2 linked regions of the Cellulosilyticum sp. I15G10I2 genome follow. The protein of the gene in region 1 interacts with the protein of each later gene in a pairwise test. Links are inferred from orthologs where the notes say so. Each region holds a gene or a part of one and is shown on either strand. Other genes may lie near its edges. The genes, in order: lon and rplI.

Region 1 (16,960 bases):
TCAGTCGTAAAATGAGTGGTTTCAGTTCCTACAAGCAGCGCATCAATTGTTTTGCTGTATTCTAAAGCTTTTAAAAATCTACTCACTTGCCCCATCCTTGCTTCTTTATCCAATAACGCCGGTTCAATATAGCATCCAAAAACCGATAACTCAATATCACTTTTTTTAAACACTTCGTGAATTTTTTTTAAAAGTTCCGGCGTAATTTGATCAAAAGTATCAATGCCACTTATTGCTTTAGGAATAGCTAACTGAACTGCCTCAAATCCTACTTCTTTTATTTTAGTTACAAGTCCTTCTGGGGTATTTTTACCATAATCATGAGCTCTTACTCCTATACGCATTTTAATACTCCTTTTCTATCGTTCATGTTTTTCCAACCTTTCTATAGTCTTATTCTAACATAATGTTTCCATTCTGGGCACATCTACTCCTGTTTTTTATAAAGATACAGCTAATTATTATTTATATTTACTTTTTAGTTAGTACATACTTCTTTAAAAAACGGTTATTTTAATTATATAAATTTTTAAATAATCCGAGGTGTTTCATGAATACTATCGCAAAACCTAGGTCCTTAACATGTATTATTTTATCAGTCATCATTGTATTTTCTTGTGTTTCATTAAGTGCTTCAGCTCCAGATATTATCCCTCCTTCTCCAACTAAACATCAACAAACTATGGAACAATTTCTTGGTGATATAAGATCAATTCATGCACAGCTATTTGATATCGCGCAATTTTCTTTAGAAGATCCAGGACTGACCCTAGATGAACTCGCAAATGCTATCGCATTTATTAATTATGATATTGAACGCTTATACAATGACACTACAGAGTACTTAAAGCTCTTTCCAAGTATTAGTGTAGAAAATACTCAAGTTCTGCTTGCTATTACTGCCCTAAATTTTATTAAAAACGAGTTATATTATTTAAGCTTAGTAATACCTGCAATTAGTGATATAGAAAGATTACAAATTCTCAATCAATATTTTAGAGCTAGATTATCTGCTGTAGACACACTTGAGCTGTTAGAAGAAGATTTAGCTAACTATTAACTTGGATTCAAAAAAACTTAGCTGATATGACTAGAAAAAGACCTGTGAGAAATCTTTAAATTTCTCGCAGGTCTTTAGGTTCTTAAATTATTCTATTGGTTTATGAATAGCATACTCACCTGTACTGCTATAGATAATCCATTCTGCAATATTTGTGATATGATCTCCTATTCTTTCTAAGTACTTTATAATCATGATATAATGTACCCCGTTTTGTATAAAATCCTTATTCGCGATCATTTCTTCCGTTATTTCTTCCCATATTTTAATAAAAATCGAATCAATCTTATCATCTTCCTTATAGGTTTCTTTCACTACCTCTATGTCTTTAGAGATAAAAGCGTTTAATACTTCTTGCAGCATAGCTTTTGCTCCAAAAGCCATTTTTTCAATATGCCTTTTATAGTTAATCTCTCTGCTCCAAGTCCCATCATTTAAACGAATATTATACTTACAAATATCGCAACATTGATCAGCTATTCTTTCTAGGTCAGTAACAATTTTTACAACCGATATCACAAATCTAAGATCTCCTGCCACCGGCTGTTGATGTGCTATTAAAAGTGCGCATTCCTTTTCAATTTCAAGCTGCATAGCATCAATCACATCATCTTGTTCAATAATGCTTCTTGCCAGATCATTATCATTATTAATAATAGCCTGTATTGTTTTATCAATAAATTCTTCTGTACGCTGACCCATTTCCATAATATTTTTATTTAATTTTTTGAGTTTGTCTTCATATACTTTTCTTGGTGTCATATCCCCTTCTCCTTTCTCATCCAAACCTGCCTGTTATATAATCTTCTGTCTTTTTGTTCTTTGGTAAATTAAATATTGTTTGTGTCGTATCTACTTCTATTACTTCTCCCAGCAAGAAAAAAGCAGTGCGATCTGATATTCTGGCAGCTTGCTGCATATTGTGTGTAACAATAACAATGGTATACTGCTTTTTAAGTTCGCTAATGAGATCTTCTATTTTAGAAGTAGAAATAGGATCAAGTGCTGAGGTTGGTTCATCCATCAAAAGTACTTCGGGGCGCATTGCTATAGATCTTGCAATACATATCCTTTGTTGCTGTCCCCCAGATACGCTGATTGCATTTTTTCTAAGCTTATCTTTTACTTCCTCCCAAATAGCTGCTTTTTTAAGACTATCTTCCACTATTTCATCAAGCTCTGACTTCTTTTTAACCCCTTGCATTCTAGGCCCATAGGCAATATTATCATAAATGCTCATAGGAAAAGGGTTAGGCTTTTGAAATACCATACCTACTTTTTTTCTAAGCTCTATTGTATCCATTTCAAATATTTCTTGTCCTTTATAAGTAATAGATCCGGTAACCTTTGGACTTTCTGCTAAATCACTCATTCTATTCATAATTCTAAGCAATGTAGATTTGCCGCAGCCTGATGGTCCTATAAAAGCTAACACTTCGTTTTCTTCTACATCTAGATTAATATTTCTAAGCGCCTCAAAATCACCGTAGCAAAATGAGAGGTCCTTAATACTAATTATTTTATTCATAATGTCTCCCCCTTATTATTTTCCTTTGCTCCTATTAAGTCTGCCTCCTATGAAATAAGTAAATAAGTTAAGGAGTAATATAATGAGCAGTAAAACTAGTGCTGTACCATATGCGTCAGCAAACGAAATACCTTCTTTAGCAAGTAAATATAAATGTACTGACAGCGTCCTTCCTGATTCTAGAGGGCTGCTCGGCAATCTATACATTGTACCTGCTGTAAGGTAAATAGCCGCTGTTTCACCGACTATTCTACCTGTACCAAGTACGATCCCTGTAAGTATGCCAGGCAAGGCACTTGGGAGTACTACTTTTGAAATAGTAGCAAATTTAGAAGCGCCTAAAGCAAGTGAACCTTCTCTATAAGCCACTGGAACTGTCTTTAATGCTTCTTCTGTTGTTTTGACAAGCGTGGGCAGTACCATCATAGCTATCGTAAGTGCCCCTGATAATATAGAAAAGCCTAGTTTGAGTCTTGTTAAAAAGAACATCATACCAAAAAGTCCAAACAAAATAGAGGGTACAGCGGCTAAGCTTTCTGTTGCAAAACGAATACCTCTTACAAACCTTCCGCCCCTTGCATATTCATTAAGATAAATAGCTGCCCCTATTCCTATAGGCGCTGCTATCCCCAGTCCTATTATAACCATATAGATGGTAGATATTATAGGGGGCACTAATTTGATTAAATCTATATTGTTATAGCCTTTTATAAAGATATACCCTAAAATCCATAGGAGCATACCGATTGTAATTAAAGATATACTAACAAGTATCGTAAAGGTTATCTTATCCTTATAATTTACCCGCATTGCCACTTCTCCTTTCTGCATTTTTTATAAACTGAGTCAGAAAGAAGTTTATAAGCATAATGAGCGCAAACAGAATCATTCCTGTTGCAAAAAGTGCCTGTTGATGTACGCCTGATGCATATCCCATTTCAATAGCAATATTGGCTGTAAGCGTTCTGACTGGATCAACCAGACTCTTAGGAATAATAGCTGCATTCCCTGATACTAATATAACAGCCATTGTCTCACCAAGCGCCCTGCCTATTCCTAGCACAATCCCTGCCATAATGCCTGATCTGGCAGCTCCTAACTGTACTCTTAGAATATATTGAAACTTAGAAGCTCCTAGCCCTAGAGCGCCTTCCTTATACTCTCTCGGAACTGCTCTTAAGCTGACTTCTGTCATTCTTATAATTGTTGGTAAAATCATAATGGCTAATATAATAATAGCTGCTAAAAGACTGCTGCCTGCACCTTTTCCTCCCCAGAACTTATTAATAATAGGGACAATCACCATAAGTCCCCAAAACCCATAAATAACTGAAGGGATCCCTGCCAGTAGGTCAATGGCTATCGAAAAGAGTTTGGCTATTTTAAGAGGTAATATCTCAACTAAAACAATAGCTGTACTGACTCCAACAATAACCCCTACAACCGTAGCCCCTAGGGTACCATATATGCTCGTAATCAGCATGGGAAAAATCCCAAACAGCTCACCTGAGGGATTCCATTTTTTTCCTAATAAGAAACTACTTATATTTGTATGACTGAAAAAGGGGAGACCCCCAATTACAATGTAGGCTCCCATAAATGCTATGACAATAATCATTATTGCTGCGCATAACCAAAATACATATTTCATTAATTTATCCATCGCTATATCATCTGCCTCAATTAATATTTAGTTTCTCTATCTCTCTGTTTTCTAGATTTCCCTATCTCTATTCATTAGTTTTTAACAGGTATATATTTTTCTGCCATAACTTTTTGTCCTTCGTTGCCTAGGATAAAATCGATAACTGCTTGTGCTTCTTTTTTAACATCTGGTTTTGTGATAAGAATAAGTGGTCTTGAAATCGTATATTTTGATGCTTTAATATTTTCAACAGTAGGTTCTACACCGTCAACACTTACTGGTTTTACTGTGTCGTCTAAAAAGCCTTCTGAAACAAATCCGATTGCTGCTTCTTTAGTCGCGACCGATGCCATCACAGCACCTGTTCCTTCTGCAACAACTGCTGTTTCTACTACTGTAGACGCTTTATTTTCATCTATTAGCTTTAAGATTTCTTCAAAAGCGCCTCTTGTTCCTGAACCTGCTTCTCTTACAACAACAACGATATCTTGATCATTACCGCCTACTTCTTTCCAGTTAGTAATGGTCCCTTCAAAGATATCTTTAACCTGTGCTTTGGTAAGGTCAGATACTCCGTTTGATGGATGAACTACAACTGCAATACCGTCATACGCAATAACAGTTTCAACTATTCCAGCTTTCTCTTCTTCTTTTAATTCACGAGAACTCATCCCGATATCTGCTGTGCCATCTATTGCTGCTTTTATACCTGCTGATGAACCTACGCCTTGTATTTCTACATTATCAGTATTACCAAGTTCTTTGTATTTTGCTGCTAGTTGTTCCATAGGTTCCGCTACTGTTGTAGAGCCTACGATAGATATTTTAACACTGCCTTTTTTAGTCTCTTCTGGTTTTGTTTCTGCTGTCTGAGTTGTATTAGACTGTGGTGCTTCGGTCTTCGTGTTATCTTGAGATGTACATCCTGCAAATACCATTGTACCAAGTGCTAATGCCGCTATACATGAAAATAATCTTTTTTTCATTTCTAATATCCTCCTTGATAATTAACTTCTAAAGCAATTATCCCTCAATTTATTTTTTCTTTTTATCTACTTTACACCCCTATACTAGCTTTTCTTTATTCAGATTATATTGGCTAAATGTTAAATCCATGTTAAATATGCTAATGCCCAAAATGCATCAAGTCTTCTTGTTACGTATGTATGAATAGAAAAACCCTATAGACTATACATATTCTGCGGACTATAGTAAACTAATATTAATAAGCATGTAACTACGAGGAGATTGATATGAAAACATTTGAAATTATTGCCACTTCTACTTTTGGGTTAGAATCTATTGTCCGCAAAGAAGTAGAAGATCTAGGATATGAAGTTAACTCTGTTTCAGACGGTAAGGTAACTTACACTGGAGATACTGAAGCTGTAGTACTTTCTAATTTATGGCTTCGCAGTGCTGATAGAGTACTTATTAAGATGGGTGAATTTAAAGCAACATCTTTCGAAGAGCTTTTTAATGAAGTCAATAGCCTACCCTGGGAAGCTTGGATTACACAAGATGCTAAGTTTACAGTAAACGGTAAATCCATTAAATCTGCACTTTTTAGTATTTCAGACTGCCAGGCTATCGTCAAAAAATCTATTGTTAAAAGACTTCAGCAGCATTATGACATAGAGTGGTTCCAAGAAACTGGTCCTTCTTATACTGTACAAGTCTCTCTATTAAAAGATATTGCTACCTTGACCATTGATACAACTGGCGAAGTGGGCCTTCACAAAAGAGGTTACCGCAAAAGCACTGTCGAAGCACCTATCAAAGAAACTTTAGCCGCAGCCCTTCTTCAAATCAGTTACTGGAAAAAAGGACGTATCCTCTATGATCCTTGTTGTGGATCTGGCACCTTTGCAATAGAAGCTGCGATGATTGCTAAAAATATCGCCCCTGGTCTTAAGCGAGAATTTGCGTCTTCTCATTGGGAACAAATCCCCAAGACATTATGGGAAGCACTTCGTCAAGAAGCAATAGAAAGTATAGATCAAAAAGGAAACCCTATTATTTATGCTTCTGATATTGATAGAAATGCTATATTAAGTGCAAGAGACAATGCCATAGCTGCCGGAGTAGATGAATACGTTCAATTCTTCGCTAAACCGCTTCATAAAACGTCACTCCCTCATGGTGATTATGGTGTAGTCATATGTAATCCACCTTATGGTGAACGACTAAGTGATTTAACGAAGATTCAAAAGCTGCATAAGGATATAAGAGCTTTAATGAACTCTAATCCTACATGGTCTTTATATACGGTTACCTCTGTAGAAACATTTGAAAAAGATTATGGTAAAAAAGCTGACAAAAAACGTAAACTTTATAATGGTAATTTACAAGTTAACTACTACCAATATTTTGGTCCAAAACCGCCTAAGGGAGGCGAAAATTTTAAGGCTATACCCCAAGCATCTCTTTGATGTTTGAGGTATAGCCTTATACCTTTGTATAGACTTAAAATTTTTATTTACTCTAAAACGTAAGTGTAAAGATTGTCCCTTCTCCTTCTTCACTTTCTACTTGGATCTGGGCACCATATAACTGTACGATATGTTTAACAATAGATAACCCGAGCCCCGTTCCTCCACTTTTTCTTGATCTGCCTTTATCAACTCTATAAAACCTTTCAAATATGTGTTCTATACTCTCTTTAGCCATACCAATACCTGTATCTCTTACACGAATTACATTTTTATTATTTTTTATTTCAGTTGTAATAATCACACAGCCATGATCTGTATATTTTATTGCATTACTAACGAGATTCAGCATCACTTGCTCAATATGATCAGTACTGGTATTTTCAAGGACTATCTCGTCAATATCATTAAAAATAAGCTCAATATTCTTTTTATGAGCCTCTTCTTTTAAAATCTCCATAACTTGCATGATAACTTGATTTACCTTTGCTATGCCATAATTTTGTTTTTCCATATTTTCGATTTCAGATAATAATAGTATATCCTGAATTAATCTATAAAGCCTCTTAGCTTCTATATCAATAATGTTTAGAAATCTTAATGCAACATTTTTATCTTCTATTGCACCTTCTTTAAGGGTTTCTACAAATCCCTGTATACTTGTAAGCGGTGTTTTAATCTCATGTGAGACATTACTTACAAATTGGTATTTCATCTCTTCTAAATTTTTTAGTTTTGTAATGTCCCTTAACACAATCAAGTATTCATAAACATTGTGTGTTTCTTCAACTGGCACAATAGTTGTATAAACAATTTTATCCCCTAATGTTAATTCTGCAGCCCCATATTTAAACTTATTTAGCGCATCATCAATAAGCTTTCTAAATTGATTACCTCTTATAAGCGTTACAATATGATTCTTATAGGATTTTTCTGCCTTTAAGTTTAGCATCTGGCCTGCTAGGCCATTAAACTCTGTAATTTGTCCTTCTTTATCTATGACTATAATACCCTCGTCTAGAGATGCAAGAACTGACTCCACTTTGGTTTTCTGATGTCTTAATTTTCTTATTGTACCATTAAGCTCTTCACCCATATTATCAAAAGCACTGGCTAATAGCTGTAATTCTTCTATTTCATAATTTCTAAGCTTATGAGTATAGTTTCCTTTGGCAAACAATTTAGCATCTTTTGTAAGCTGCTCAATCGGTGAAGCTATTTTATGAATAACTTTTAATAAAATTAAATATAATAGTATGCTTCCAACAAATAAAATACCTATAAGTCTATAAAATAGTGATGAATAAGAAGCATATTCTAAACCATAAGAACTATTATTTTTTAAGATTTCATTAAAAAGGAGCAGACTTTCACCTATGATAATAAGTCCTATAATCCATAGCATTAACATAACCGGCAAAATGATTTTATTTTTCATCAGTTACTCCTTTATAAATTTATAGCCTACTCCCCTGACTGTCTCAATATAATCTCCAATCTGATGAGCATCCAATTTCGATCTTAGATATCTAATGTGTACATCTACTGTGCGTGTCTCTCCATAATAATCATATCCCCATACTTTATCCAAAATAACTTCTCTTGTTAAAACACGCCCTTTATTAAGCATGAGAAGCTTAAGAATCTCAAATTCTTTAAAGGTAAGTTCTATTTGCTCATTATGATAGGTAATTAAATGACTCTCAATATCAAGCTCCAGTCCTTTGATTAGTATTTTATGGTTTGATACTTCTGCTTCTTTTTGATGATTTCTCTCATTTCTTCTAACAGATGCTTTGACTCTTGCAACAACTTCTCTTACACTAAATGGTTTTGTAATATAATCATCAGCTCCAAGTTCAAGCCCTAACACTTTATCGATTTCTTCTGATTTTGCTGTAATTAAAAGTATAGGAGTGTCTTTTATATGAGGCGTTCTTCTAAACTTTTCTAATGCACTTATGCCGTCAATCCCTGGCAGCATAACATCTAATAGAATAGTATCAATTTTACCTTCATCAATAGTACTCATGGCCTCTTCTACACTTGTAAATGCCGATACTTTAAAACCACTTCCTTCTAGATTATATTTAATAAGTTCTAAGATATGTTCTTCATCGTCTATTACAACGATATGCTTTTTTTCCATTTGCTGCTCCCTCCACTATATCTTGATCAATCTAAATTAGAATTTATGCCTTGTTTAATTGTGTAATTTTATCATACCCCTACGTAAAACTCAATATTGTTTTTATTTTTACAATTTAATGATATTCTGATTTCCTTTTAATAATGTACCGAGATGCTCTAAAGAAAAAATAATAACTTTACAAAAATTTATAAATTATAAGTGAAATATTTGTAAACCTCAGTAAACACGCTTTTTACTCCTAAAGTAATATTTACATACACTTTTTTAATTTGGTGTGGATATAATAAGCTGTATACAGAGATATATTTTTATTTTTTAAAAAGGGGGATTTTTTAATGTCAACTTTGCTTACAAAACAACAACTAGAAAATCATCTGCTTCAATTTAGGCACGTCTTAAGTAGTTTTGATTATTCTTCTATCCAAAATATTAGATTTTTAAATTTGGAATCTTTTTTTGTTTATATGGATAACGTTGAAAACAATCCATTTAAACAACAATATGACGAACTCCAAAAAATATTAGATGCTATACAACCTTATCTTCCTTTTGTTTCCTCTAAACGCGCTAAAGACTTTTTAAACGCACTTGGATCAAGCTCGGATGATGAAGAAGTAGATACAATTAAAAGAAACTATACCGAAAAATTACGTCAGGATTTCATTAATCTTGCCCGAACGATTACTATAGAAGACGAGTGGCAGCGTATTATAGATATATGTGAAGAGATTCGGCTACGTAAAGAAGAGATGCTCCTTGCACTTCACTAATTTATATAAGATAATATAGATATAGATGTGAAATCTATATCTATATTATCTTATTATTTTATATAAAATATTACATAGTTATTTTACTGCGAGGACTTAACTCATGATAAAAAATAAACCTTATTATAGCCTTAATAACTTTTTAAGAGAAAAACACGGTGAAAAAGTCATCAAACTTTCTATTGATGCCGGCTTTACTTGTCCAAACCGAGATGGTTCTCTTTCTTCCGAAGGCTGTGTTTTTTGCAGTGAAAAAGGAAGTGGTGACTTTATTCCGTCTCATGCTGGATCTATTACCTCACAACTTCATGCATCTATTGGTATACTTTCAAAGAAATGGTCTAACAGCCATAAATACATTGCTTATTTTCAATCCTACTCTAATACCTACGCCCCTCTTGCTTTATTGAAGGCCCGTTATGAAGAAGCCCTTAGTTTTCCTGATGTAGTAGGTATCGCTATAGCTACAAGACCTGATTGTTTAAATGATGAAATAATTGATTATCTCGAAGAACTCCATCACCGGACACATCTTTGGATTGAGCTCGGTCTTCAGAGTGCTAATCCAGCAACTGCGAAATGGATTAATAGAGGTTATTCCTTAGAATGTTTTGAACAAGCCATGTATAAGCTCTCATCAAAAAAAATCGAAACTGTTGTACATCTTATTATAGGATTTCCTTACGAAACACTAGAGGACATCTTATCAACTATCAAGTATATCAGTAGTTTTTCCTTACAAGGTATTAAGCTTCATATGCTTCATGTGCTCGATAACTCTCCTCTTGGAGAAATTTATCTTACACAGCCTTTTAACTTACTTTCTAAGACTGATTATATTTTTACCATTGGTGAAATACTAAAAATATTGCCTCCCACCTTTGTTGTTCATAGATTAACTGGAGATGGTGATGCAGACCACCTCATAGCTCCTTTATGGACTAAAAACAAAAAGCAGCTCTTAAATGAATTAAATCATTATTTTAAAATTAATGATATCTATCAGGGGAAATATTTAAACACATATTGAGTTTCGTTTGTTTTTAATATACAATATTAGTAAAAAGTGTGAGGAGGAGTTCTGTGATTAATAATCATGAAGATTTTACGATTAATAAACTCATCATACTTTATCTTTTATCTCAAGTTAAAATACCACTATCTCTTTCCCAAATGACCCAAATTATATTAGAAAGAGGCTATACTAACTATTTTTCCTTACAGCAGTATTTAAATGAGCTAGAAAAATCTTATTTTATTATGACTTCTAAACAAAATAATACTTCTTATTTTGAGATAACAGATAAAGGTGTTGAAACTTTGGATTTTTTCTCTTCTAGAATTCCTGATTTTATTAGAAAAGAACTAGACCTATTTATAGAGGCCAATTGGAGAAAATTAAGAAGCGAATTAGACATACACGCCGAATATACACCGAATAAATCTAACGAGTATATTGTAAATTGTAAAGTTACAGAAAATAATTCAAGTCTTATCGAACTTAGTGTAAGTGTTGGTTCAAAGAAACAAGCTATTGAACTGTGTAATAAATGGAAAACTAGTGCTTCTACACTTTATAGTGAAATTCTTCAGCTGCTTTCCAAATAAAAAAAGATGTCGCAATGATAACGACATCTTTTTTTATTTGGAAGACTTATATTCAGATCATCTTACAAATGAATTAAAAAAATCGGGGTGACAGGACTCGAACCTGCGGCCTCCTGAACCCAAATCAGGCGCTCTAGCCAAACTGAGCCACACCCCGATAACAAGCGCGAGACGGGACTCGAACCCGCGGCCCTCTCCTTGGCAAGGAGATGCTCTACCACTGAGCCACTCACGCACATCATCATCATAAACTAATTTGTTTCTTCCGACGAAAATTATAATATCATATTTTGATTTTTGTGTCAACATATATTACCCTAAAAATAAAATAATTCTTTAATAATAGCTATCTATTACTACCTATAGTCTTTAATTTTTTTTATTTGATCTTCTATTTTTTGCCTCAATTCATCTGCATATTGAAATTTAGGCTTAACCTCCCCCAGCTGAGTGAGCAGCAATGCATCTATACTGCTTTGCTGCAAAGTTGCTGGATGGTTCATATAATCTCGTATTGCAATCATTTTGCTTATTATTTGAGTATCTTCCACAAGCATTGTTTCTGATAGTGTATGTGCCTTAGAAGTTTTGGGAAGATCTGTTATATCTGTAGATTCTGTCTGCGTCAAAAACTCTCCCATTATTTTTAAAGTATTATAAACTTCTTCTGATACCTGTAATGTGCTTTCCCCAATAGGTGGTACGTTCATTTCATAACCACCTGCATCCTCTTCATCCGAAGTCGTATCAAGCATTATTTCTTCTATCTCTTCTATGCCTTCATCTAATATGGATAATTCTAGTTTATCATTTTTTAAACAATATAGATCTCTTTTAATCATATTCTCCCCCCTATTACCCCCGTAAACCTTTCGTTCTATATGTCAGTATTAATACCATTCTCTATAATTTCCCATAATTCATCTTTCCCTTGTTTTGTCTCTGCCGAAAATCCAATCAATACATCATCAGCTGATAATTCAAGTCCTTTTCTAATGATACTTAAATGTTTTTGAACTTGACTTCTTTTAATTTTATCTAACTTGGTCGCTACTACAATAACATTTTGATGATAATGAGAGATCCAATCATACATCATTTTATCATTAGCGCCTACTTCATGCCTTATATCCACTAACAGAATAACCTTTTTAAGCTGAATTCTTTCCTGCAAATAACTATCAATTAATTTACCCCATTTTTCTCTTTGTTCTTTAGAAACCTTTGCATAGCCATACCCTGGTAGGTCAACAAACATTACTGCGTCTTGAATGTTATAAAAATTTATTGTTTGTGTTTTTCCAGGTTGAGAGCTTGTTCTTGCCAGCGCTTTCCTATTTACAATGGCGTTAATAAGTGAAGACTTGCCGACATTAGACTTGCCGGCAAAAGCTATTTCAGGTAATTCATGCTCTGGAAATTGACTTTTGTTTCCTGCTGTTATAATCATTTCTGACTTAGTTACATTCATTGCTTTTCTCCTTTTTTATGCAAATACATATTGCAGTACTTCATCCATGGTTGAGGCATAGATGATGTTAAGATTTTCTAAAATATTCTCTTCTATCTCTTTAATATTTCTTTCATTTGGCTTTGGTATAATGATATGATTAATATTGGCTCTTTTAGCTGCTATAAGTTTTTCTTTTAATCCGCCTATAGCCAGAACTCTTCCTCTAATCGTGATCTCCCCTGTCATAGCTATATCTGCTTTTACAGGTTTTTCTGTAAGTGCTGATATAATAGCCGTTGCCATAGTAATACCAGCAGACGGGCCATCTTTTGGCACAGCCCCTTCAGGTATATGAATATGTATATCGCAAGTATTATAAAAATCTTCTCTTATCTGAAGTGTTTTCGCTTTAGACCTGATATAGCTTAGCGCAGCCTTTGCAGATTCCTGCATCACATCTCCCATTTTTCCGGTAAGCTGAAGTTGCCCTTTACCGGGCATAGTATTTACTTCAATAGATAACGTATCTCCTCCTACAGATGTCCAAGCCAGACCTCTTACAACACCTATTTCAGGTTCTTCATTCTTTTTTTCATATAAGTAGCGAGGTATTCCTAGATATTCATTTAACTTATTGGGTGTGATACGTATGCTCTTAACGTCTCTTTCAATCATTTCTTTAACGGCTCTTCTGCAAACCTTTGCTAACATTCTTTCTAAACTTCTAACGCCTGCTTCTTTAGTATAATGTTCTATAATATAGTTTAAGCTCGTCTCATTCATCTTAAGATTTTTTGTAGTAAGCTCATGACGTTTAAGCTGCTTTGGCATTAAATGTTTTTTGCTGATATAAAGTTTTTCATTGCCCGTATAGCTATTAATATCTATAATTTCCATTCTGTCTAATAAGGGTTTGGGGATACTCGCTAAACTATTAGCTGTAGCTATAAACATACTTTCTGATAAATCAAGAGGTACTTCCAAATAATTATCTCTAAAATTACTGTTTTGATTACTATCTAGTACTTCCAGAAGTGCCGCTGCTGGGTCACCTCTAAAATCTCCCATCATTTTATCAACTTCATCTAATAAAATAAGGGGATTCATAGATTTTGCCTGCGTAAGACCATAAACGAATCTCCCAGGTATTGCCCCAACATAAGTTCTTCTATGCCCTCTTATTTCTGATTCATCTCTTATGCCGCCTAGAGATATCCTTACATAATTTCTTCCTATAGCTTGGGCTATAGATCTTGCTATAGAGGTTTTACCTACCCCTGGCGGCCCCACTAAACATAAGATAGGCGTTTCTACTTGGTGAGACATTTTTTTAACCGCCAGGTATTCTAAAACTCTTTCTTTTATTTTAGTAAGTCCATAATGTTCTCTTTCTAAAATAATATGAGCCTGTTTTAAGTCTATATTTTCGTTCGTTTTGATCCCCCAAGGCAGGTCTAATACTGTATCAATATAAGTTCTGATGGTTCCACTTTCTGGTGATGCACTTGATACTTTATTTAGTCTTCTAATTTCTTTTTGCATTTTAAGTCTTACTTCTTCTGGTAAATTTAAAGCTTCAAGTTTTTTTTCATAGGAGGCAATATCTTCTAAGACACCGTCTTTTTCTCCTAGCTCCTCTTGGATTACTTTAATTTGTTCTCTTAAAAAATATTCTTTTTGAGATTGGTCTATACTTTTTTTGACCTTTGCATAAATATTTTTTTGTACTGTAAGAATTTGAATTTCAGCATCTAAGATCTTAATCACTTGATACATTCTGTCTTTGATATCAAAACACCCCAGAATTTCTTGCTTCTTCTCAACTTCCAGTGTCATATTTGCTATAATAATATCTACTATTTCTACCATATTATTAATACTAAGTATCCCTTGAACCATTTCTTCTGATATTCTCGCACTCATAGCTGCATACTTTTCAAACAATTCACCTATGGTTCTAAGCATAGCTTCTTGCTCCATATCAGCTGGCTGTTCCTCTTCTGTCATTACCTCTATACTTGCATACATAAAGGGTTCATTTTCAAGAGAAATAATTTTTGCGCGCTGCTCCCCTTTAACTAAAACTCTGACTGCAGATTCTTTAAGATTTGCAACTTGCTTAATATGAACAAGCGTTCCTATTTCATATAAGTCTTCTTGTTCAGGTTCGTCAACACTTGCATCTTTTTGAGCTACAACCAGCAACATCTCATCTTTTGCCATTGCTTCTTCTATAGCTTTTAATGATTTACTTCTTCCTACATCAAAGTGTATTGCCATCCCTGGAAATACTGTAATACCCCTTAAGGCAAGCATAGGTACATGCTTTATTTGTTTATTCATACTACCACCCTCTTTATTTGTGTCGCTTTTATTATGCGTGTAATATTGCGTTTGCTCGATCTCGTATATCTTCTTCAAATACATGCTTAATAACTTCATCTATGGTTTCTACAGGTATAATTTCTATGCCTGTATTTAAAAGCAAGTCTTGCATATTATCTTTAGGAATAATTACCTTTTTAACACCGGCTTTCTTTGCGGCTAAAACTTTTTCATAAACTCCCCCTACAGGATAAACAAGGCCTTGAATAGATATTTCTCCAGTCATTGCTATCTCACCTGATACTTTCTTATCAAATAAGGCTGAATATAATGCACAAAAAATAGCTATGCCTGCTGAAGGCCCATCTATAGGGATGCCTGAAGTGAAATTAACATGCATTAAATAGTTATTTACATCAACATTATATCTCATTTTTAGAATGGTGAGTACATTTTCTATAGAACTTGATGCCATACTTTTTCTTTTAATCGTACTATGCTTCATATGAAGATCTTCTTGTTCTATAATACCTGTAATCTTAATTTCACCGTTCTCTTTATGAGTAGGCCTAGCAACAGCTTCTATATCAAGTACCATCCCTTGTCCGTGTCCTGATACTGCTAGTCCATTTATTTTACCTATATGATACCCTTTATTGATTTTTTTATCAATCCTCGGAGCATATTTACCTGTTTGTATGACCCATTCTACATCTTTTTCTTCTATATTTTCTCTTTTTTCTAACCGAACCAGACTATGTGCTGTTTGCAGCATATTAATTGCATCACGGCCGTTCGTACAATATTTAGCAATGAGGTCTCTCGCATCCTTTACAATATCAATCTTTTGCTTATTTAATACATTTTCTACAATGCAAATAATATGTTCATAAGATAAGTCTTTAAAAAATATCTCTACACATCTTGATCTTAATGCAATTGGGATATCTTCTGGACTTCTTGTTGTTGCTCCTATAAGTCTGAAGTCTGCTGGGAGCCCATTTTTAAATACATCATGAATATGCCTTGGAATATTCTCATCTCCGGCTACATAATAAGAACTTTCTAGAAAAACTTTTCTGTCTTCTAGAACTTTTAAAAGTTTATTCATTTGAACAGAATGAAGTTCTCCTATCTCATCAATAAATAATACACCTCCATGAGCTTTTGTTACAGCTCCTGGCTTAGGCTGAGGAACACCTGCCGGTCCATAAGCACCAGCACCCTGATAAATGGGGTCATGCACAGATCCTATAAGAGGGTCTGCAATACTTCTTTCATCAAACCTAAGTGTTGTTGCATCTATTTCTATAAATTTAGCATCATTCTTAAATGGTGATCCTTCTGAGAGCTTCGCTATATTAAGCGCTATTCTAGCTGCTGCAGTTTTTCCAATACCAGGACTGCCATATATAAGAATATGTTGTGGGTTAGGCCCACATAAAGCTGTCTTTAAGGCCTTAAGTCCATCCTCTTGTCCAATAATATCTCGTTCTTCTTTTGGCCTCATTTTTTCTGATAAAGGCTCTGTAAGTGAAATATTTCTAAGCGCATTCATTTTTTCATACTGGATAGTAGCATCCTTGTGTATATTCGCCTTTGAACTTGTTTGATTTTTAAGCTGTAATAAAAAATAGATTCCAATTACAAAGGAAAAAAATAATTGAACCCCTAATAAAAACCCTTGCAACATAAAGTATCCTCCTGTTAGTTATTCATATACTTTTCAAGTATTGCCAAGAGTATTAAAAAGGATACTTCTTAATAGTTTTTTATCTTATTTTTTTAAAATCAGCATATAAAAGAGCTGTTAGTATAAACTAACAGCTTATGCTGATTCATTATCAGTCTTTTTATTTTTACCTTTTGTTTTTACATTATCGCTATAGGCAATAGAAGGATTCTTACCGTCTTTAATAACACCTTGATTAATAATAACCTTCTCAATCTGATCAGCCATTGAAGGCGTTTCATACATAATGTCCCG
Region 2 (16,090 bases), 140 kb from region 1 along the record:
TTGAACGACTTGGGAGCTGGCTATTTGAACGATCTCTTTTTCTTTTTCAAGGTTAATCTCAAATGTGTCACATTTGAGCGATAACTTCGTAAGATCAGCTTCTTTAAACTCATTAACTAATTGTTTAATAATTTCAATATCCATCTATACTTCATCCTCCCACTTTTTGACTATAATACTTGCATTATGTCCGCCAAATCCTAGTGAATTACTCATTGCATATTTAACTTTCATCGCTCTTCCTACATTAGGTACATAATCTAAATCACATTCTTCATCTGAAACCTGATGGCCAATTGTAGGCGGAACAAAATCCTCTTCTACAGCTTTAACAATAGCCACTGCTTCTATACCACCAGCTGCTCCTAAAAGATGTCCTGTCATCGATTTAGTTGAACTAATAGCTACCTTAGTGTCATACCCAAATACTTTTTTAATAGCTAGTGTTTCTATCTTATCATTGTAAGGTGTACTTGTACCATGAGCATTGATGTAATCTATTTCACTTGGATCAATACCAGCTTCATTAATAGCTTCTTGGATTGCTTTTGTCGCCCCTTCACCATCAGGCATAGGGGAGGTAATATGATAGGCATCTCCTGTTGCGCCATACCCTACTACTTCTGCAAGAATACGTGCCCCTCTTTTCTTTGCATGTTCTAGTGTTTCAAGTACTAAAACACCCGCACCTTCTCCCATAACAAAGCCATCTCGCTCTTTATCAAATGGAATAGATGCTCTTTTAGGATCACTTGAACTGCTAAGTGCCGTAAGTGCACTAAAGCCAGCTATACCAAGGGGTGTAATACATGCCTCAGTACCACCTGCAATAATGACATCATTAATACCTTGTTTAAGTGCTCTAAAGGCTTCACCAATTGAATGGGTACCCGATGCACAAGCTGTTACAACTGTTGAACAAATACCCTTTGCACCTGTATAAATAGATACATTGCCTGCTGCCATATTTACAATAGCCATAGGTACAAAAAGCGGAGATATTCTTTTAGCACCTTTTTCTCTTAGCTTTTTCGCTTCTTCTTCTATAACACCGAGTCCACCTATACCACTTCCGATGATAACGCCCACTCTAGTAGGATCTTCTTTAGTCATATCTATACCCGCCTGCTCTAATGCTTCTTTACTAGCATAAATAGCAAACTGAGAAAATTTCGCAAGTCTTCTTTGCTCTTTTTTATCCATATGTTTTTCTGGCTGAAAGTCTGTGACTTCTCCTGCAACCTTTACTTGTAATTCTTCCAAATGATTTGCATCGGAGATAAGTTTAATACCACTCACGCCTTCTTTTAAATTATTCCAATAAGTATCGATATCATTACCTACAGGGGATACGACTCCCATCCCAGTAACAACTACTCTATTACTCATTTTTCCACCTCCTTATTAGGGTTAGATTACATTGCCATACCGCCGTCTACTCTAATTGTTTCTCCTGTAATATAAGTTGCAAGGTCACTTGCTAAAAACAATGCTGTATTTGCTACGTCTTTCATGCTTCCATAGCGTTTCATTGGAATATTACTTGTTGTTGCTTCTTTTACTGCATCTGGAAGAACATTTGTCATCTCTGATACAATAAAGCCTGGCGCAATAGCATTGATACGAATATTTTTTTGTCCGAATTCTCTTGCTGCGGATTTTGTAAATCCGATAATACCAGCTTTTGATGCTGCATAATTACACTGTCCTACATTGCCTGCAAGTCCAACTACAGATGCCATATTAATAACACTGCCGCCAGTTTTTAACATAACTTTTGTAGCATGTTTTGTACAGTTAAACACGCCTTTTAGATTAACAGCAATAACTTGATCAAATTCTTCTTCTGTCATTCTTAGAAGCAGCATATCTCTCGTTATCCCTGCATTATTTACAAGAATATCTAGTTTGCCAAAGTGATTGATCGTCTTATCAATAAGTGCTTTTGATTCTTCAAAGTTTGAAATATCCGCACAAATAGCAACAGCACTGCCGCCTTTTTCTTCTATTTCTTCAACTACTGCTTTGGCTTCTTGGCCCATGCTGTGCATCGGGTAATTAATAACAACCTTTGCGCCGTTCTCTGCGTAAAGCATAGCGATTTCTTTTCCTATTCCTCTTACACTTCCTGTAACGATTGCAACCTTATCTTTTAGCATACTTTGCCTCCTATAATCTCTATTACATTTTCAAGAGAAGCTTGATCTTCTACATTTAACACCCTAACATCACCAGATATTTTCTTAACCAAATTACAGAGTGTGCGTTTAGGACCCACTTCTATAAATGTATCAAATCCTTCACCTATTAAATGCAGAATACTTTCTCTAAACCGAACCCCTTTTACTACTTGCAAAGGAATATTAGCAATTATCTGATTCTTGTTCATGTAATCTGCCGTTACATTGCTTATAATAGGTATATTCACTTCATTAAAAGTGATATGTTCAATCTCTGCCTGCAGTGCATCCGCAGCATCTTTCATCAGCGAGCTATGAAAAGCGCCGCTTACTTGAAGAGGCAATACCCTTTTAGCCCCTGCCTCTTTAAGATATGGCATAGCTGCCTCTAGTGCTTCTTTTGTTCCAGATAATGTAACTTGCCCTGGACAATTATCATTAGCAATTTCTGCCGGCCCTATTTCTTTTGTAACCTTCTTGCACACTTCATCTATTTTATCTATTTCAAGTCCAATCACAGCTACCATACCACCTGGATGTGCTTTTGCACATGTCTCCATATAGCCTGCTCTTTTTTCAACTAATTTCAAAGTTTCTTCAAAACCTAGGGCGCCACCTGCCATAATAGCACTGTATTCCCCTAGGCTAAATCCAAGTACTGCATCTGCCTTAAACCCTTTAGCTTTCAAAGCTTCATAAGCAGCTACATTCGTGGTAAAAAGTGCAGCTTGTGTATAACGGGTTTGATTAATAATTCCTTGCGAATCTTCGAAGCAAACTTCTTTTATATCCCAATCTAAAATATCAGCTGCCGCATCGAATATTCTTTTACTTTCACTATAATTATCATATAAGTTCTTGCCCATCCCTATACTTTGAGCGCCTTGCCCGGGAAATAATATCGCTGTTTTCACCTCTACCACTACCTGCTTTCTTCAATATTTCTTTGTACTATAGATTACATGTTTTCGTTAATATAATGTGTTCTTTGCAGTGTTATTTCTTTTAATTCTTTCATAAGTTCTTCAATAATTTCCTCTGCTGGCTGCCTTTTTTTAACAAGGCCTGCAATTTGTCCTGCCATAACAGAGCCATTCATGACATCACCTTCTATTACTGCTCTGTAGAGTCCTCCAGCACCTAGCTCTTCAAGCTTATTTAAGTCTGTACCCTCTTTTTCTAATTTCATAAAAGTTCTTGTCATTTGGTTTTTAAATACTCTGACGGGATGTCCTGTTGATCTCCCTGTTACTACAGTATCAATATCTGTAGCTTTTAATACCTTTTCTTTATAAGCTTCATGCACAGTACATTCTTCAGCTACTAAAAAGCGTGTACCGATTTGCACTGCCTGTGCGCCTAACATCATTGCTGCTGCAAAACCTCTGCCATCAGCGATGCCTCCAGCTGCTATAACAGGAATACTTACTGCATCTACTACTTGTGGTATAAGAGCCATTGTTGTGAGCTCACCAATGTGCCCTCCAGATTCACATCCTTCAGCAACAATTGCATCAGCTCCCTCTTTTTCCATTCTTTTAGCAATAGCCACAGATGGGACAACGGGAATAACTTTTATACCTTTAGATTTCCATAATTCCATATATTTCCCTGGGTTACCAGCACCAGTCGTAACAACCTTTACGCCTTCTTCTGCTACCACCTTTGCAACTTCATCAGCATGGGGGCTAAGAAGCATAACATTGACACCAAAAGGTTTATCAGTTACCTTTTTGCATGCTCTTATTTCTTCTCTAAGCCAGTCAGCTGGTGCATTACCTGCAGCTATAATGCCTAGACCCCCTGCTTTTGATACTGCCGCTGCAATGGCATGATTGCTTACCCACGCCATTGCACCTTGAAATATAGGATATTTAATGCCCAGCATATCACATATACTATTCATAGCATTCAAACTCCTTTGTTAATGGTTTATTGTCTTTCTGTAATATAGTTTACTGCATCTCCAGCTGTTTGAATTTGCTCTACATCCTCATTTGAAATTGAGATGCCAAATTCTTCTTCAATTGCCATAACGATTTCAAAAAGATCCAGTGAATCTGCACCTAAATCATCACGAAATGTTGACTCCATTTTAACTTCTGATTCTTCAATACCTAATTTGTCTGCTACGATTGCTTGTAATTTTTCAAATACCATTTTAACTTCCTCCTAATATTATAATTTATCCTAAATGGCTTATAGCCTATTGGATACTATTCCCTGGGACCATTATTCCCATACAATAAACATACTGCCCCATGTGAGTCCTGCTCCGAAACCTGATAAAATAATCTTGTCTCCGGGCTTTAGCTTTTCTTTTGCATCAGCAAGCGCTATTGGAATACTAGCGGCTGAGGTATTACCATACTTGTGTAAATTCTTAAAAAATTTCTCATTATCTACATCTAGTTTTTTCGCTACACTATCCATGATCCTAGCATTTGCTTGATGTAAAATGAACAAATCTATATCTTGCGGCGTATAACCGGTATCAGCTAAAACATTTTGTATATTCTGTGGAACAGCTGTTGTTGCAAATTTATAAACTTCTCTGCCATTCATCTGCATATACTTTTGAGTATTTTGTGTCTCATTAAACTTATTAGGCTCAGTTAGACTTGGCAGTGTAATAAGGTCGCTTCCGTCCCCATCGCTAGCTGTTAAAATCTTAATCACTTTATTTTCATTTGATCTTGCATAAACAGCAGCACCTGCGCCATCTGCAAAAAGCACACAGGTATTTCTATCTTCCCAGTCAACAGTCTTACTGAGCACTTCTGCACCTATTACTAGTGCATGCTTATAATTGCCTTGATGAATAAGACTTACTGCGACTTCTGAGGCAAAGATAAAACCACTGCATGCTGCTGCAAGGTCAAAACAAGTGGCATTTTTAATACCTAGTCTTTGTGCTACACAACAAGCTGTGCTTGGCATTGTATAATCTGGGGTTACTGTTGCAACAATAACTAAATCTATTGCATCAGCATTTAGGCCGCTGTCTGTAAGCGCATGCTGTGCAGCTGAGGCTGCTAAGTCAGTTGTGGTTTCTCCTGTTGAGATATGTCTGGATTTTATGCCTGTTCGCGATTCAATCCACTCATCTGATGTATCAATAAATTTAGCGATATCATCATTAGATACTTCAAGTTCTGGCACTGCTTTACCTAGGCCACTTATTTTTACTCCATACATGTCTTTGATCTCCTATATGGTTATTTTGTAATATCGTACTGCTCTCTAAAAAATTCAGTTAAGCGCTTAAGTGATTCAATAAGTATATTATTATCTTCTTCTGACATGCCGTCTACTATACTTTTAACCATCGTCGCATGAAAACTTTCATGTAATCTATGGGCAAGTTTCCCTTTATTTGTCAGTGTAATCACTACAAATCGTCTGTCGTCTTGAGCATGATTTCTAAGAACATACTCTTTTTTTACAAGACGATTAATAGTAGTTGTAAGCGTCCCTACAGTAATGCCTAACTGGCTTGCTACTTCAGTCATTGTCCTTGGTGCAAAGCCAATTGCCTCTATAACATGTAACTCTGTCATCGTTAAGTCATTAAACGGCCCACTATCAAGGGCTGCTTTTTCAATTGTAAGTATATCATTAAACAAATTTACAAGCAGTTCATTGACTACTTCTATAGAGTTTTGCAAGCCCATCTCCTCCAACCGTAAACTTTGAATATAGAATATTTTGTTTATCAAAGTATTTTACATCCAAAGTATATCCCACTTAATCCCATTTTGTCAAGTTTGATTGTTAAAGTATTTTCTATTGACATTCTTTTGCCACAATAATATACTTTGATTATCAAACAATTTATTTTGATTTTCAAAGTATACTATCGAGGTGATTGAATTATGTCTTCTAAAAAATTAAACATCGGACATCTAATGCCGTCTTTTCCTGTCATTCAAGGAGGTATGGGAATTGGTATTTCTCTTAGCTCTCTTGCTGGCCATGTGGCAAAATGTGGTGGGATCGGCATTCTTTCTGGCGTACAAATAGGCTTTAGAGAATCTGATTTTATAGCTAATACATTGGGCGCTAACTTAAGAGCTCTTGAGAAAGAAATTGCAAATGCGCGTACAATAGCTCCAAATGGTATTATAGGTGTCAACTTAATGGTAGCTATGAAAAATTATGCTGAACTTGTCAAAAAAGCTGTAAGCTGTAAAATTGACCTTATTATATCTGGTGCAGGTCTTCCTTTAGACCTACCTGGGCTTGTACAAGGAAGTTCTACACAAATTGCCCCTATTGTATCTTCTGGAAAAGCTGCTAGCGTCATTTGTCGCATGTGGGATAAGAGGTATCAGTATGCACCTGATTGTATCGTAGTTGAAGGGCCTCTTGCTGGTGGACATCTCGGCTTTTCACCTGATGATGTTTCTAAGGAAGAAAATGTACTTGATATTGTAAATGATGTTAAAAAAATAGCTTCTGAATATGAAGCAAAATATCATAAATCAATTCCTGTTATCGCAGCTGGAGGTATTTATACAGGTGAAGATGTAGCCCATGCTCTTGCAAATGGTGCTGATGGTGTGCAAATGGGAACGCGTTTTGTCACCACTTATGAATGTGATGCCCCTCTTATTTATAAGGAAGCTTATATGAATGCCCGTAAAGAGGATATAGGTATTATAAAAAGTCCTGTGGGTATGCCTGGCCGAGCCATTCTTAATGGTTTTATTAAAAATCCCCCAGGAAATGACAGCTGTCTATATGATTGTATCCATAAATGTGGTATAGTAGACATTCCTTATTGCATATCTAGTGCACTTATAGCTGCTGCCACAGGGGATACCGAGAATGCCCTTTTGTTCTGTGGCAGTAATGCTTATAAGGCGACTCATCTAGAACATGTAAAAGATGTTTTCAAAGAAATAGAAGCAGCGCTTGCTTAACACAAAAAGCCATAAATTGACCCAGAATGTCAATTTATGGCTTTTTGTGGCTCTATTAGGTGATAATTTTCTGATAGCATACAAGATCAAGCCACCTATCAAACTTATACCCAACTTCTTTGTAATGTGCACACTTCTTATAACAATGTTTCTCAAATAGTGCTATACTTCCTGTATTTTCACCACATATAAGACCTATAAGTGTATGAAGTTTTTTTGTTTTTGCACGACCTTCTATAAAAAGGAGTGCCAAAGAACCAATCCCTCGTCCTTCATACCCATGTTTCAAATAAATGGTTACCTCTGCTGTCTGATCAAAAGCTTCTCTTGTTTTATACTGTGTAAGTACCACATAGCCGCATATAACGCCTGCATATTTGATAACGTATCCTTCATATTTAGAATGATTAAATATAACTAACTCTCTCATTTCATCTTTTGATATTTCTCTTTTATGAAATGTTGCTGTTGAATGATTGATATAGTAAAGATAAATAGCTCTTACTTCATCTATATGTTCTTCACTAATCATTTCAAATGTACATTGCTCCATAACTTTCGCTTCCCTCTTTAAAAACATAAATACTATTTTATATGTTTTGAAATTACCTCTGCATATTAGCAAATTTAGTATATTGTCCAAGCCAAACAAGTTCTACGGTTCCTGTTGGACCATTTCTTTGCTTAGCAATAATAACTTCACCTATATTTTTCTTATCTGTATCAGGATGATAGTATTCATCTCTATAAAGAAACATAACCACATCGGCATCCTGTTCTATTGCGCCCGATTCTCTCAGGTCAGAAAGCATAGGTCTATGATCTGCTCTAGCTTCACATGCACGCGAAAGCTGAGATAATGCTATGACCGGTGCCCCCATCTCCCTGGCAAGCGCTTTAAGTGATCTGGATATTTCAGATATCTCCTGCTGTCTTGAATCCCCCTTTGAATTACCACTCATGAGCTGAAGGTAGTCAATCATAATAAGGTCAAGTCCTTTTTCCATCTTTAATCTCCGACACTTGGCTCTCATTTCCATTACTGTGATACCTGGTGTATCATCTATATAAATACTAGAGGATGCAATATTTGGAATACATCTTGCAAGTCTATCCCAGTCCTCTTTTTCCAGTGCGCCTGTACGTGCTTTTTGTGAATCAACCATTGCTTCTGCACATAACATACGGCTTACAAGCTGATCCTTTGACATTTCCAGACTAAATACGGCTACACCTTTTTTATGTTTAATACCTGCTGTTTGGATGATATTAAGTGCAAAAGCCGTTTTACCCATTGATGGTCTTGCGGCTACTAAAATAAGATCTGATGGCTGCAAGCCTGCAGTCTTATAATCTAAATCGATAAACCCTGTAGGCACCCCAGTTACGCCACCTTTTGTTTGATGCGCTTGTTCAATTTTATCAATAGACTGTATTACTATTTGATTAATATGTGAAAAATCTTCTGTACGTTTGTTTTGTATGATATCAAAGATTTGTTTTTCTGCAAATCCCATAATATCATCAATCGTTTCTTCACCCTCATAGCCCTTGGCTGTAATTTCATTACTTGCTTTAATAAGCCTTCGAAGAACAGCCTTTTCTTCTACAATTTTGGAGTATTGCTTAATATGTGCCGATGTCGGAACGATACTCGCCAGTTCTGCTATATAATTAAGTCCTCCGACTTGTTCTAATACGCCTTTTTGAACAAGCTTATCTTGAATTGTGATCAAGTCGATCGGACTGCCATTTGTATAGAGTTCCATAATGGCTGCAAAAATTTGCTCATGATCAGGCCTATAGAAATTACCAGGCGTTAACATTTCACTGGCTACCACTACGGCTTCATGGTCCATAATCATAGCCCCTAAAACAGATTGTTCAGCCTCTATGCTATGTGGAGGAATCCTCAGGTGTTGCATCTCTTCCATAGACTATTCCTCTCCTTCATTTCTTAAGTCTTTAGTCTTTATGCCTGAACAATTGAAACAGTGACACTGGCAGTTACTTGTGGGTGCAATTTAATAGCGATAGTTTGAGTTCCAAGTGACTTAATGCCTTCTTTTAATTGGATTTTTTTCTTATCGATATCAAGACCAAGTTCTTTTTTAATTGTTTCTGCTATTTCTTTTGAAGTTACAGAACCAAATATTTTGCCGCCTTCACCTGTCTTAAGCGCAAGCTTAATTTCTTTCTCTTTAAGTTTAGCTTCAATTTGCTTAGCTTCATCAAGTTCCGCTTGTTTTTTCTTGTCCATAGCGTTTTGTTCTAATTTCCTTTGATTAAGATTAACCGCACTTGCTTCTACTGCAAGCCCTTTGGGAAGCAAAGCATTACGCGCATAGCCGTCTTTGACCTCTAAGATATCCCCTTTTTTACCTACTTTTTTTACATCTTGTGTTAAAATAATTTTCATTTGGATTCACCTTCCTCAAAATATTTATTCATAGCTTCTTTTAATTTTACTTTAGCCTCAAGTGGTGTGATATCTTTAAGCTGAGCACCTGCCACACTTAAATGTCCGCCACCTCCAAGAAGCTCCATTACACGCTGCACATTCACATCATATAAAGACCTTGCACTAATCATAACATAATCGTCTTTACTTGTTATAACAAAAGACGCTTCTATCCCTTTAATATTAAGCAGTTCGTCTGCGACCTGCGCTGCTACAATAGGCGCATGTGGTATTTTGCCGTCTACCTCTGATACCGCAATATTAGGATGCCACATCTCTGCGTCCTTAATCGCAGCAGCTCTTGCTTTATAAAAATCCATATCATTTTGAAAAAGCATACGTACTCTACTACTATCAGCGCCATTTCTTCTTAAAAATGCTGCCGCTTCAAAAGTTCTTACCCCTGCTTTAAATACAAAGTTTTTAGTATCAATTGTAATACCTGCTAAAAGAGCATCTGCTTCTATTTGTGTAAGCTTAATCTTATCTGTGAGATAGTTAAGAATTTCTGCTATCATCTCACAGGTTGAAGAGATAAAAGGCTCTAAATAAGTAAGTACGGCATCTTCAATAAAGTCTGTGCTTTTTCTATGATGATCAAATATAACAACCTTCTCTGCCACTTCTAAAATCTCAGGTGCTTCTAAGTAGCTCGTTCTGTGTACATCTACAATCACTAAAAGTGTATCTTTCTTTATTTCATCCTGGGCAATATCATGAGATATAAATAAATCTTCATATTCATTAGATTCTAGTATTCTATTATACAGTGCCTGTATTGCAAAGGTAGGTTCATCTAATATAATATGCGCTTTTTTACCCATAATAGCTGCTGCTCTATAAACACCCATAGCTGCACCTAAACAATCCATATCAATCCCTTTGTGTCCCATAATATAGACTTTGTCAGCTTCATGTAAAAGCTCTTTAAAGGCATATGCTTTTATCCTGACTTTAACTCGTGTACTTTTTTCTACTTCTTTTGTTTTACCGCCATAAAAAGTATATTTATCACTATTTTTAATAACTGCCTGGTCCCCGCCTCTTCCTTGTGCGAGGTCAAATGCAGCTCTTGCATCTTCTCTTGAGGCATTAAGCGAACTCAGATTATAACCAATACCTATACTTATTGTAACAGGGAGCTCGTTTCCAACTTGTATGTGCCTTAATTCATCTAAAATATCAAACTTTCTTTCCTGCATGTTTTCTAATTCTTTTCTATTAAAAACCATCAAATATTTATCTCTTTCAAATTTTGTAACAACAACTTCTCTTTCTTTAAACCACAAGTTAATTTTTCTATCTATTATAGCCATAAGCATAGGCCTTCTTACTTCTTCTATACTATGCATAATTTCTTCAAAACTATCTATACATACATACCCTAGCATACATCTTTGATCTCTGATCATCTTCTTTAAAAGGTTGGTTTCCGTATGATCTATAAAGTATAGTACAAACATGTGTGACTGCTTATCTTCTACTTTCGTAAATGCCTCAACAAGCATATTATATTCTTTTGTTTTTATTTTTATAGCTTTTTCATAAGTACTTTGAGCTATTGTAAACTCATTAGGTTTAATATCTTGTACTATGTTTTTTATATTTTTTCCTACAAGTTCATTAACTTCACACATAGTCAAAAAAGCCTTATTTGCCCACTTTATACTCCCTGAATACTCTATAACAGCTACAGGGATCTGAACATTAGAAAACATGGTGTTCTTGAGTGTAGAAAGTTCTTCTGCTTCTTTGATTATGCGTTCTTTTAATGTATTTTGCAGCTTTTTTTCAAAAATAATGGACCCTATTAAAAGAAGGGCAAATAAAACCGAACTAACAATGCCTGCACTATTATTAGCTATAGAAAATACGCCTACTAATATGCCAATACTCATAAATACTTGGGAAAACTTTAATATCCTCATTGTATAAGAAAAACTACTATTTGTTTTATCTCTCATATCTATTTCCTTTCCCCGAATCAAACTATAATTTGAGCTTTCCTATAATTAAAAAGAGTATCAAAACATCCAAACATCATTAAGATATTAGTTGGCATTATAAGTAGTATAAATAATATCATGTAACCTAGAACTTTAAATGCATTATGCACCGTAGCTCTTCTTAAAAGTACAATAATCGAAATGATTCCCATAACCTGCATCAAATTTTGCAGGAAAAAGAGTACATTAAGTGACAAAATAGATGTGATATCATTTACCTGGTTACGTGATAAAGGTATTATCATTGCAATAAAAAGAATAAGTACAGCTATTTTAGATAATTTAAAATTAAATAACTGCTTTAAGCTAAGTAGCTTCGTTCCCTTACTTCTTAGTACTATATTTAATAAAATAACTTGAATGCTGCTCAAAAAAACGCCTGCAGTTAATATTAATGCTGGATAAACTTTTTTTATTGTATCTGTTATAGCTGTAATAAGTTCTTTCATAATACTTTGCTCTAAAATATTCTCCGTTGAAGCTGGTCGTGCTATCGTTTCTAAAACATTAAAGTATACGCCTTTAATCTCATCTACTAATAAAATAAATTGTGCCTCATAATCGATCCCTAAAGACTTCATAACACCTAAGTATATAAAAATAGCACCTGCAACACTAATTGAAACATACATGATCATATTAGGCAATGGTACTTCTTTTTTATAAAAGAATGCTGCAGCATAAGCTGGTATGCTAACACTAATTATATAAATTAAAACACTTTGTACACTGTTTGTTAAGAGATAAATGCCAATAATAATAGCTATATTAAATAGAAAGTCTACCCCTTGTGTTAATTGTTTTTTTATAAGGTATACAGCAAGTGGTGCTGAAAGAATAGGAAATAATATAATGCCACCTGTATGATAAATACCTAGACGAGCTAATAAGACATAAACAAGCATCATCATTAAAATGAATATAATGCTTTTTGAATTCTGCTTCATGTATCAGTATACCTCCTAATCTACATATAGCTTATATGAAATTCATGTTTTTTTATTATACCATATAAATTGGTTTTAATTCTAGTATCCATTATGTTTATACTCACTTTTTAAAATATAGAAAAAAACACTACCTGTTAAGGTAGTGGTGTGCATGTGTGTGTGCTTATTTATTCTATCTATAAGTTGTAAATCCGTTCAATAAAAATTAATCTTGTGTATATGGTAAAAGTGCTATATGTCTTGCACGTTTGATCGCAACTGTAAGTTTACGTTGTGCTTTAGCAGAGTTACCTGTTATTCTTCTAGGAAGAATTTTTCCTCTTTCAGAGATAAACTTTTTAAGTGTATTGATATCTTTATAATTTATCTTTTTAATATTATCACCAGCAAATTGATTGACTTTACGTCTTCTGCGGTTATGTCTTTTTTGCATTGCCATTGTATTGTTCCCTCCTTCACTTTAATAAGTAATAGTTAATTAAAATGGTAAATCATCATCTTCTTCGATTTGAGTCGGCATAAAGCCTTCTACTGAATTGCCTGAAGAGGGAGCTGTTCCTGGTGAGCTTATAGGTGAATCTACCATTACACCTCGGGATTCTGAAGATGTTCTGCTTTCTGCAAAATGTTGTTCTTCTGCCACTACATCTACTGATGTATGTTTAACTTTCTGCTGATCTTCCCAAGTGTTAACTTGTAGTCTTCCAACAATAGAAACCATTTGTCCCTTTCTAAAGAACTTTTCTGCAAATTCTCCAGCCTTTCCAAATGATACAATATTAAAAAAATCTACATCCTGTTCACCTTGTCTGGCAAATTGTCTTCTAACAGCTAGTCCATATCTTGCAACTGCAACAGGTGTTGCAGACTGTGAGTAACGCACTTCCGGATCTCTTGTTAAGCGTCCCATTAATATTACTTTATTCATACTCAAACCCCTTCTTTCAGGTAATTATACTATTTATCTTCGAGAGATATGATTAAATAACGAAGAACTGGTTCCATAATGTTAATTCTGCTTTCTACTTCTGCTGGAGTAGAAGTCTCTCCATTAAATTGGATGAAATAGTAAAACCCTTCTTTTTGTTTGTCGATTTCATAAGCAAGTTTTCTTTTGCCCCAATCGTCTACGTTTTTGATTTCTCCACCAAAACGTACAATAAGATCTTTTACTTTTTCAAGTGTTCCTAACTTTTCTTCTTCGCTTAATGTTGAAAACAACACAATTGCTAATTCGTAATTTTTCATACTAGCACCTCCTTTTGGACATTGGCCCTATATCTTTAGTTTTGTATAGAGCAAGGAATCATTACAGTTAATAATCATACCATAAAGTCGCCTATAAAACAAGCTTTTTATCTTTAAAACTTAAATTACTCTAAAAAGCTCATCTATTGTGTTTTTATATTTCTAAGTACTTTTTTTACATTTTTCTCAAACTTTTCTCGTGGTATCATGATTAAATGATTACAATGAAGGCAGCGCAATTTGAAGTCCACACCCACTCTTAGTACTTCCCATTCATTTGTACCACATGGATGTGGCTTCTTCATTTGCACTACATCTCCAACTAGATAGTTCATTTTATACCCTCCTTTGTTTTGTTCCCATATTTTTAAGAAAATATACACTTTAATATCTTTTTTTGAATTATTGAATAGTGTTTGTTAATATGCCGATATTTTCTATTTCAATAACGACTTCATCGCCTTTTACCACAGGACCTATGCCTGATGGGGTACCTGTAAGTATAACGTCCCCCGGAAGAAGTGTCATGACCTGTGAAATATAGCTAACTAAATAATAGACATCAAAAATAAGATTCTTAGTATGTGAATGTTGTTTAAGAACACCATTCACATAAGTCTTAATTTCTAAATGCTGGGGATCTAAATCAGTTTCTATTACAGGGCCTAATGGTAAAAATGTATCAAAAGACTTACATATGCTCCATTGCCCATCAGGTTTTTGTAAATCCCTAGCTGTTACATCATTTGCACAAGTATACCCTAATATATAGTCTCTGGCTTCTTCTTGACTGATGTTTTTTGCAGCCTTTTTAATGATAACTGCAAGTTCACACTCATAATCTACTCTATTTGACATCTTAGGATAGATTATGCTTTCATTATGAGCTATTACGGTTGTAGGCGGCTTCAGAAATACAACAGGCTCCTTAGGAAGGGTTAGTTTCATTTCTCTCGCATGATCTGAGTAATTTAAGCCTACACAAACAGCTTTTGAAGGTACACAAGGGGGTAATATTTTAACATCATTTAAATGAAAGACCTGCTCATCTACTCGTATTTGATCATGATCTAGTATTCCTGTATAATGCTTGCCATTTGTTTCAAAACGTATAAGTTTCATATATTCCCTCCATTTAATTACTACCTTTAGTTAACTTTAACTTCTAAATGCGTTAAAACCTCTCAATTTTAAAATATATAACATTTTTTGATCGACGGCTCTAATCTTTATAGGTATTATATCACATCCTGTCTTTGTAACAAACTATATGTAATTTTAAGAATAAATATGAATTGTAAAAATATGTTATTAACAAAATCTCATTAACCATGTATAATAGATCTATCAAATTGAAACCTAGGATGGTGATTATATGAAAGGTACGGTAGTATCCACTTGGATGAAAACTTGCAAAAAGCTCTATGGTGATTCTATTATCCAAAAAGCTATGTCCAGTGTGGGTTGGGATCAAAACAAGATTTTCTCACCTATTGAAAATGTAGATGATGATACTGTAAAAAATGTTATTAAGCGTATATCAGAACAAATAAATGTACCCGTTTCAGAGTTATGGAAAATTATTGGCAAAGACAATATATTAGCATTCCATGCAGATTTCCCTTCTTTTTTTAAGCAGCCTAATATGTATTCTTTTTTAAGATCACTTTTTGACATACATGTTATGATGACTAAGAAATTTTCTGGTGCTAAACCACCTTTAGTTTCTATCAAGCCTATATCTAGTACAGAGGCTGTATTTACATATCAATCTCAAAGAGGCATGTTCGATTATTTTTATGGTTTGCTTGAAGGATGTATTGAATTTTTTAATGAAAAAGTCCAAGTTGAGGAACTAGAAAGAAAATCTGATTACTTAGCTGTTAAGCTTATCTTTTCAGAAAATATTTACTATCATAAAAAGTATCTTTTTAATAATCTTCTATCATTTGGCTTCGTTAGAAGTATTCCTATTAAGGCCGGTATCTTTGTAGGTTTATGCAATCTTATACTTTTTACGCCCATTGTAGGCGTTCAGCTCTGGTATAAAGCGGGGGGCCTCGCTATTGGAAGTGCGATAATCGCATCTTTAACAATCGCTTTATTATTACGGCCTAAAAAAGAGTTAGAAGAGGAACTGGAAAAGTTAATTGAAAATAATTATTTAAATGATGCTAAAGTTTCAACACATGATTTCTTTGAAGATCTTTATAATAGAATGAATAGCTATAAACAAGTTATCCAAAAAGATTTTGTCGGTTTTAAAGGTGTGACAGACGAAATGGAGACCTTTGTAAAAAATATTAATACGATTTCTGAT

The links.
Region 2: the proteins of lon (region 1) and rplI interact in binary tests that used the Escherichia coli proteins (3 or more experiments, as listed by UniProt). The link is inferred for Cellulosilyticum sp. I15G10I2 from one-to-one orthologs.

The regions. Positions count from the first base shown.
Region 1 is NZ_FMMP01000028.1:255,664-272,623, forward strand. The notes cover bases 12,337-15,302. They hold lon (endopeptidase La), read right to left. Parts: upstream 14,992-15,302; coding sequence 12,682-14,991; downstream 12,337-12,681. Other genes in these bases: yihA (ribosome biogenesis GTP-binding protein YihA/YsxC), read right to left, coding at 12,337-12,666; lonB (ATP-dependent protease LonB), read right to left, coding at 15,023-15,302. Also shown: BN3326_RS20160 (sugar phosphate isomerase/epimerase family protein), read right to left, coding at 1-344; BN3326_RS20165 (hypothetical protein), read left to right, coding at 551-1,060; phosphate signaling complex protein PhoU, read right to left, coding at 1,148-1,822; phosphate ABC transporter ATP-binding protein PstB, read right to left, coding at 1,839-2,588; phosphate ABC transporter permease PstA, read right to left, coding at 2,604-3,398; phosphate ABC transporter permease subunit PstC, read right to left, coding at 3,382-4,251; BN3326_RS20190 (phosphate ABC transporter substrate-binding protein), read right to left, coding at 4,326-5,219; BN3326_RS20195 (THUMP domain-containing class I SAM-dependent RNA methyltransferase), read left to right, coding at 5,487-6,665; BN3326_RS20200 (HAMP domain-containing sensor histidine kinase), read right to left, coding at 6,718-8,103; BN3326_RS20205 (response regulator transcription factor), read right to left, coding at 8,107-8,814; BN3326_RS20210 (hypothetical protein), read left to right, coding at 9,153-9,587; BN3326_RS20215 (tRNA modification radical SAM protein MnmL/YtqA), read left to right, coding at 9,691-10,617; BN3326_RS20220 (DUF4364 family protein), read left to right, coding at 10,671-11,195; BN3326_RS20235 (hypothetical protein), read right to left, coding at 11,552-12,037; more of yihA, read right to left, coding at 12,073-12,336; more of lonB, read right to left, coding at 15,303-16,666; ATP-dependent Clp protease ATP-binding subunit ClpX, read right to left, coding at 16,802-16,960.
Region 2 is NZ_FMMP01000028.1:401,358-417,447, forward strand. Bases 7,802-10,800 are described here. They hold rplI (50S ribosomal protein L9), read right to left. Parts: upstream 9,525-10,800; coding sequence 9,078-9,524; downstream 7,802-9,077. Other genes in these bases: dnaB (replicative DNA helicase), read right to left, coding at 7,802-9,039; BN3326_RS20970 (DHH family phosphoesterase), read right to left, coding at 9,521-10,800. Outside these bases: accB (acetyl-CoA carboxylase biotin carboxyl carrier protein), read right to left, coding at 1-144; fabF (beta-ketoacyl-ACP synthase II), read right to left, coding at 145-1,389; fabG (3-oxoacyl-[acyl-carrier-protein] reductase), read right to left, coding at 1,416-2,159; fabD (ACP S-malonyltransferase), read right to left, coding at 2,153-3,094; enoyl-[acyl-carrier-protein] reductase FabK, read right to left, coding at 3,139-4,086; acpP (acyl carrier protein), read right to left, coding at 4,113-4,340; BN3326_RS20940 (beta-ketoacyl-ACP synthase III), read right to left, coding at 4,413-5,378; BN3326_RS20945 (MarR family winged helix-turn-helix transcriptional regulator), read right to left, coding at 5,399-5,848; BN3326_RS20950 (NAD(P)H-dependent flavin oxidoreductase), read left to right, coding at 6,056-7,105; BN3326_RS20955 (GNAT family N-acetyltransferase), read right to left, coding at 7,161-7,658; more of dnaB, read right to left, coding at 7,711-7,801; more of BN3326_RS20970, read right to left, coding at 10,801-11,530; BN3326_RS20975 (DUF2232 domain-containing protein), read right to left, coding at 11,551-12,519; rpsR (30S ribosomal protein S18), read right to left, coding at 12,728-12,961; BN3326_RS20985 (single-stranded DNA-binding protein), read right to left, coding at 13,001-13,450; rpsF (30S ribosomal protein S6), read right to left, coding at 13,480-13,770; and 3 more genes.